DNA from 2 places in the Micromonospora sp. NPDC023644 genome. Region 2 is predicted to be linked to the other one. Evidence: riboswitches for the same ligand, from Rfam matches in the RefSeq annotation. Region 2 holds a riboswitch; the other holds the start of a gene.

Region 1 (3,288 bases), on a different contig from region 2:
TCGGCACGCTGGGCAGCCTGGTGCTGACCGGCGTCCTCGGCACGATCGCCACCGCCGCGACCCACCTGACCGGGTTCGGCAGCGAGGACGCCACCACGTTGTCGATGTACCAGGCCGACGTCGACCTGCACGGCCTGCTGCTGGCCGGGATCATCATCGGTTCCCTCGGCGTGCTCGACGACGTCACGGTCACCCAGGCCGCCACGGTCACCGAGCTGGCGCACGCCAACCCCGGGCTGTCCCGGATGCAGCTCTACCGGGCGGCGACCCGGGTCGGCCGGGCGCACATCGCCTCGACGGTGAACACCATCGTGCTGGCGTACGCCGGCGCCTCGCTGCCGGTGCTGCTCCTGCTGACCGCCGACTCGCGGGCGGTGACCCAGATCCTCACCAGCGAGTTCCTGGCTCAGGAGATCGTCCGCAGCGCGGTCGCCACCCTGGGCCTGATCGCCGCCGTGCCGCTGACCACCGGGCTGGCGGCCGTGGTGACCGCGGCGGGCCGGCGCGGCGGGGACGCCACCGACCGCGCGGCGTCCGCGCCCGCGCCGGCGCCCCGGCCGGCGGCCGACCGGTCCGAGGCGCTGGAGGCGCTCAGCGGGCCGCGCGCCGCGGACGCGCCGTCCGCCGCTCCCGGCGGATGGCCCGGTCGGAACAGGAGCACGGACACCGCATGGTGACACTCCTCAGCGTGACCGAACAGGACGTCCGACCTGATAAACGCGTCACTGCTCACCCTCCGCCATCACGAAATAACGCATTTAGTCGGCTTAGGGACGTAGATCCCCGGGAGTGCTCTCAGGTAACCTCGCTGCCGGTCACCGCCGAAGGCGCGCAGCGGCGCCTGCGGTGCCGCCGCCCAATCGCCGCCAGGCGAGCCGGGGACCCAGGTACGTGGGGTGAATCCGCGACAGCGGTAGGGGCCACTTCCGCCCCGAACCCGTCAGCTAACCCGGTCGGCGGTCGACGGAAGGGAAAACTGTGACGGCACCCCTACGCCGCTGGTTGACGCCCGTGGTGGCCGTGCTCGCCGCCCTGGCGGTCTTTGCCGGGCCCCTCCCGGCGGCGGCCGCGCCCACCCCGCCCAAGCCCTCCGGGCACGGGGACAACGAGCCCAAGCTGCTCGACGACCTGATCGAGGCCCGCAACCGGTCCTATGTGCAGGCCCAGGCGAAGCTGAAGAAGTCGGAAGAGCGCCAGCTCGAACTGGCCCTGGAGGTCGACCGGGCACAGGCCGAGCTGGACGCGCTGGCCCCGCAGGTGAGCCAGATCGCCGCCCAGTCCTACCGAACCGGGCGGATCGGCGCGGTGTCGATGCTGCTGGACACCGCCAGCCCCGACTCGTTCGTCCGCCGCGCCGCCGCCCTCGACGAGATCAACCTGGTCAACTCCAAGAAGCTGGCCGAGGTGAACGCGATCAGGGACCGCGCCAAGCAGGCCAAGCTGGCGGTCGACGCCGAGGTGCGCGAGCAGCAGAAGCTGAAGAACGAACTGGCGCGTGGCAAGCGCGAGGCGGAGAAGGCGCTCGCGCTGGTCGGCGGCAGGGGGTTGACCAGCGGCAAGGTGGTCGCCACCTCGCCGGTGGCTCGGATGGCGCCGGGTCGCACGGCCGACGGCGACTGGCGGCCGCTGTCAGCCACCGAGGACGACCCGACCACCTCCGGCCGAATCACCGCGCGCACCCTGCACATGTACAAGGAGGTCAGGCGGGCCGGCTTCAACCGGTTCGTCGGCTGCTACCGCTCCGGCGGGCCGTACGAGCATCCGAAGGGCCGGGCCTGCGACTGGTCGCTGCAACGCAGCGGCTTCTCCCCCTGGCACAACGACGACACATACATGTACGGCAACAACCTGACCGCGTTCCTGGTCCGTAACGCCGACCGGCTCGGCATCTACTACGTGATCTGGAACCGGCAGATCTGGTTCCCGGCGACCGGCTGGAAGTCCTACAGCGGCCCGTCGAACCACACCGACCACGTGCACGTCTCACTGCTCTAGCCGAGACCCACCCCCAGGGCCGCCCCGCCGGACGCGGGGCGGCCCTGTGTCGTCGGCGGGGCGGCCCTGTCGTCGCGTGGGACCGCCCGCCGCGGGAACGGCGGGTCGGGACAGGCCGCAGGCAGGAACGGGCGGGAGACGGGCCCTCGCGCCGGGACACGGCACGGCCGGGCACGGCACTGCGAGACGCGGCGCAGCGAGGCGCGGCAGGGCGCCGCGGGGTAGGCCGGGCGGCGGAGGGTGTCAGGCGAGCGCGGCGCTGGCCGCCGGCTCCGGCGCGTCGACCGCGCGGGAGGGCACCGCGGCCACCGTCCGCACCTCGCCGGCGGTCAGCCGGTACGACATGCCGACCACCCCGCAGCGACCGGCGGCCACCTCGGCGGCGAGCACGGCGGAGCGGCCCAGCATCGCCTCGACGGTGTGCGCGATGTGGATGTCGACGATCCGGTCGATGTCGTCCACGCCCTCGGCGGCGGCCCGGCGCAGGCTGGGCACCACCGCGTCGACCACGGCGCACAGGTGCCCGACCGGCGGGGTGCCGGTGGCGTCCGCCGCCCGCGCCGCCTGGACGGCCCCGCAGGAGTCGTGCCCGAGCACCACCACCAGCGGCGTGCCCAGGACCGTGACGGCGTACTCCACGCTGCCCAGCACCTCGGGGCCGATGGTGTGCCCGGCGGTGCGGACCACGAAGAGGTCACCCAGGCCCCGGTCGAAGATGATCTCGGCCGCGAGCCGGGAGTCGGAACAGCCGACGATCACCGCGAAGGGGTGCTGCCCGTCGGCGACCGCGGCGCGGTGCCCGGCGTCCTGGTTGGGGTGGCGCGGGGCGCCGGTCACGAACCGCCGGTTGCCGGCGTGCAGCTCGGCGAGCGCCTGCTCGGGACTCGCGGGGGCGGCGAACGGGGTGCCGACGTCGGCCGGGGCATCGCCCGCGGTCGACACCGGGAGCGTCCGCTCCGGGCCCGGTTGAGTGCCTGGCGATCCGGGACGACTCATCCCACACCTCGCTACCTCACGTGAACGGCCTGGTCACCCGGGCCGACGCTGGACGCGGGCTGCCACCACCGTCACACGCAACGCAAGATACGTCAAGGGATACGTGATATGGGTTTCATACGTTAGGCGGGCCGGGGTGCGGTGGCGCTCGGCTCGCCGCCCGCCCGTCTGCCCACCTGGCCGCCGCGAGGGCACAGGGCAGACACGAAGCAAGGGCCATACGATGACGGACATGGCGACGACAGGGGAGAACGGGAGCACCCGCAACTGGACGTTCCTCACCAACCACGGGCACGT
Region 2 (3,288 bases):
GGAGCCCTCCCGCCGATCGTGCACGTACCCGCCGCTGCCGGAGTCGCGGAGCACCACCTTCAGGTTGACCCCCTCGCTGACCAGCAGCGGCTCCAGCACCTGGCCGATCTCGCCGCCGAGGGCGGTGCAGAGCACCACGTCGACCCCGAGCGACATCACCATCCGGGCCTGCCAGACGCCCTGCCCGCCGGGGTGCAGGTGCAGCTCCGGCGCGTCGCTGGGCTGGTCGACGGTCACCGTCAGCCGGGGCGTGGGCGCGAAGACCATCACGTGTCCGCTCATCCGTCGTACCCGTTCATGCGCCCACCCTCCACCGATCGACACGCGGCGTGACCCTCCACCAGCTGACCGTAGTGGGACCGGCGCCCGGGCGTCCGGACTCCGGGCGGGATCGGCGCGGCGTTGCCAGCGTGCCCGGCATGCGCGACGATCGGGCGACCATCGACGGCGGGGAGACGGCGTGCTCAGGCGGGATTCCTTCAGCTACACCGTCCAGGCGCGCTGCTCCCTCGCGGAGGCTGCGGCGCTGCTCGCCGATCCCCGCCGGCAGGAGGACCTGCACCCGCTCATCGTCCGGGTCCGTCGGGTGCCGACCCGCCCCGGCGCGCGCGCCAGCTACGACATCACCGATCGCCTGGCCGCCGGGCCGGTGCGCCTGCCGATCACCTACCGGGCCGACGTCCTCGTCCACGATCCCGACGAGATCGTCACCGTGGCGCGGCAGTGGCCCGCCACCACGGTGCGCAACCACACCCGGCTGCGGGTGGAGCCCGACGACGTGGTCCGCATCGACGTGGAGATCACCCTCGCCGCGCCCGCGCCGCTCTTCGGCTACGCGTTCCGCCAGGCCCGGGCGGCCCATCTCGGGCTGGCCGCCCGTCTCGCCGCGGCCCTCGACACGCGCCCGCCCGGGCTGCCGGCCGACTGACCGCCGGCCGGGGCGACCGGAGGCGACGGGCGTCCACGCCCCCCGGTGTCCCGCCGACGGGCGGGACACCGGGGCGCGGGCGTCAGTAGACCGACAGGTGCACGTGGTTGGTGTGGTCGCTGGACGGGTCGCCGTTGGCCCCGCTGTACGACTTCCACCCGCTGCTCGGCAGCCAGATCTGCCTGTACCAGATCACGTAGAGCACGGCGAGCCGGTCGGCGTTGCGCACGTAGTACGCCGCCAGGTTGTTGCCGTACGTCCGGTCGCCGCCGGTGGCGTCGCCGCCGAAGCCGCCCTTCTGGGCCGCGAAGTCGCAGGCCCGGCCCTTCGGGTGCTCGCCGGAGCCGCCGGGGCGGTAGCAGGAGACGTAGCGGGTGAAGCCCGCCGCCTTGGCCTGGTTGAGCGCGTGCAGGGTGCGCGGGGTGATGCAGCCGTTGGCGGGGGTCGGGTCGTTGACGCTGCACGACTCACGCGGCCAGGAGCCGTCGGGGTTGCGCGGCGCCGCCTTCGCCGTCTTGGTCGAGGTGCCGCCCGGCGAGGCGCCCCCACCCGCGGACCGCTGTTGTTGCTGCTTCCGGTTGGCGACCGTCAGCGCCCGTTCGGCCTGCTCCTTGCGCTTGGCCATCACGGTGACCTGCTTGCGCTGCTCTCGGATCTCGCCGTCCAGGGCGAGCTTGGTGCGGGTGGCCTCGTCCCGGGTCTCCTGGAGTTCGCGCAGGGCCCGGTCCTCCTTGGCGGCGACCGCGTCGAGGGCGGCGGCGCGGTCCATGAAGCCGTCCGGCGAGCCGCTGTTGAGCAGGGCGGACGCCACGCTGAGCCGGCCGGTGCGGTAGGCGGCCCCCGCGATCTCGCCGACGTTGGCGGTGCGCGCGGTCAGCTCGACCTCGGTGGTCTTGAGCTGCGCGGTGAGTTGCTGCTGCCGCTTGGTCGACGTCTCCAGGGCGCGCTTGGCGTCGAGGTAGCCCTTGCTGGCCGCTTCCAGTTGGTCCCGCAGGGCGGGGGTGCCACCCTCCTCGTCCTGGCCGGGAGCCGCGGCGAGCAGGCCGGCGCGGGTGGTGGCCGCCGCCGGGGCGGCGGTGACCGGGGCCACCGCGGCGCCGAGGGCGAGCATCGTGGCGATCAGGGCCGCCGTTCGGGCGGCACGTCGTCGTACAGGTGCCATCACTGGCATACACGTGTCCTTCCGTCAGCCGCCGACCGGGTTAGCTGACGGGTTCGGGACGGAAGATCCCTACCGCTGACGCGGATGCACCCCACGAACATGGTTCCCCGGTTCGCCCCGCCGGGCGATTAGGCGGCGGCCACCGCCGGCACCGGTGGGTGCCGCCTGGCGGAGGCCGAAGCCGAGCCTACCGGTGCCGGTGTGACTGGTGCAGCGCAGGTGACGGACGGTGTGCGTCCACTAACAGTCAAATCCGGCATAAGCCCACAATACTCTCCCAGATTTAAGGTTGTCCTCATTACCACTCCACCGCCCCACAGGCCCCGGGCGACGCTCCCGGCTCGATCTGCAACGTGGCGTGTTCGATCTGGAAGTCGTCGTGCAGCGCGGCCCGGGCGGCGCCCAGCACCGCGCCCACCTCCGCGCCGGGCGCCATCGTCAGGTGCGCCGAGGCCACCTCCATCCCGGAGGTCAGCGTCCAGACGTGCAGGTCGTGCACCTCGGCGACGCCCGGCACGGCGGCCAGCCGGTCGTGTACCGCGGTGACCTGGAGGTGCTCCGGCGCGGCCTGTACGAGGATGCGCAGCGCGGCCCGCCCGAGCCGCCAGGTGCGGGGCAGGATGAACAGCCCGATCGCGACCGCCACCACTGGGTCGGCCCACCACCAGCCGGTGGTGGCGATCAGCAGCGCCGCCCCGATCACGCCGAGTGACCCCAGCAGGTCGCCGAGCACCTCCAGGTAGGCGCCGTGGACGTTGATGCTCTCCTTCGCGCCGGAGCGCAGCAGCGCGAAGGCGCCGACGTTGGCGAGCAGGCCGAACACGGCGACCACCAGCATCGGGCCCGCCAGCACCTCGGGCGGGTCGCCGAAGCGGCGCACCGCCTCGACCACGACGTAGACCGCGACACCGGAGAGCAGCACGGCGTTGGCCAGCGCGGCCAGCACCTCCAGCCGGTAGAGGCCGAAGGTGCGCTGCGGGTCGGCGCCCGCCCGCCGGGTGGCGGCGATCGCCGCGAGCGCCATGCCGATGCCGAGCACGTCGGTGAACATGTGCCCGGCGTCGCTCAGCAGGGCCAGGGAGCCCGTGCGGAAGGCGGCCACCGCCTCCACCGCCATCAGGCCGGCGAGCAGCCCGAACGCCGCCCAGAGCCGGCCCCGGTGGCGGTGTGCGGCATTCGCCACCGACCCGTGATGGTG

Evidence for each region. A riboswitch is a leader RNA that binds a small molecule or an ion and turns the genes downstream of it on or off. The one in region 2 is predicted to bind cyclic di-AMP.
Region 1: another riboswitch for cyclic di-AMP. It lies ahead of AB0G08_RS10895 (hypothetical protein); the one in region 2 lies ahead of AB0G08_RS23465 (hypothetical protein).

What each region holds. Positions count from the first base shown of each region.
Region 1 covers NZ_JBFABA010000010.1:75,200-78,487, forward strand. Annotated here, with positions in the region: gene AB0G08_RS10890 (YibE/F family protein) at 1-677, shown strand, start outside; cyclic di-AMP (ydaO/yuaA leader) riboswitch at 844-975, shown strand; gene AB0G08_RS10895 (hypothetical protein) at 979-1,995, shown strand; gene AB0G08_RS10900 (carbonic anhydrase) at 2,239-2,991, opposite strand; gene AB0G08_RS10905 (MarR family winged helix-turn-helix transcriptional regulator) at 3,215-3,288, shown strand, end outside.
Region 2 covers NZ_JBFABA010000041.1:46,218-49,505, reverse strand. Annotated here, with positions in the region: gene AB0G08_RS23475 (PfkB family carbohydrate kinase) at 1-282, opposite strand, end outside; gene AB0G08_RS23470 (SRPBCC family protein) at 461-928, shown strand; gene AB0G08_RS23465 (hypothetical protein) at 1,011-2,090, opposite strand; cyclic di-AMP (ydaO/yuaA leader) riboswitch at 2,104-2,235, opposite strand; gene AB0G08_RS23460 (cation diffusion facilitator family transporter) at 2,389-3,288, opposite strand, start outside.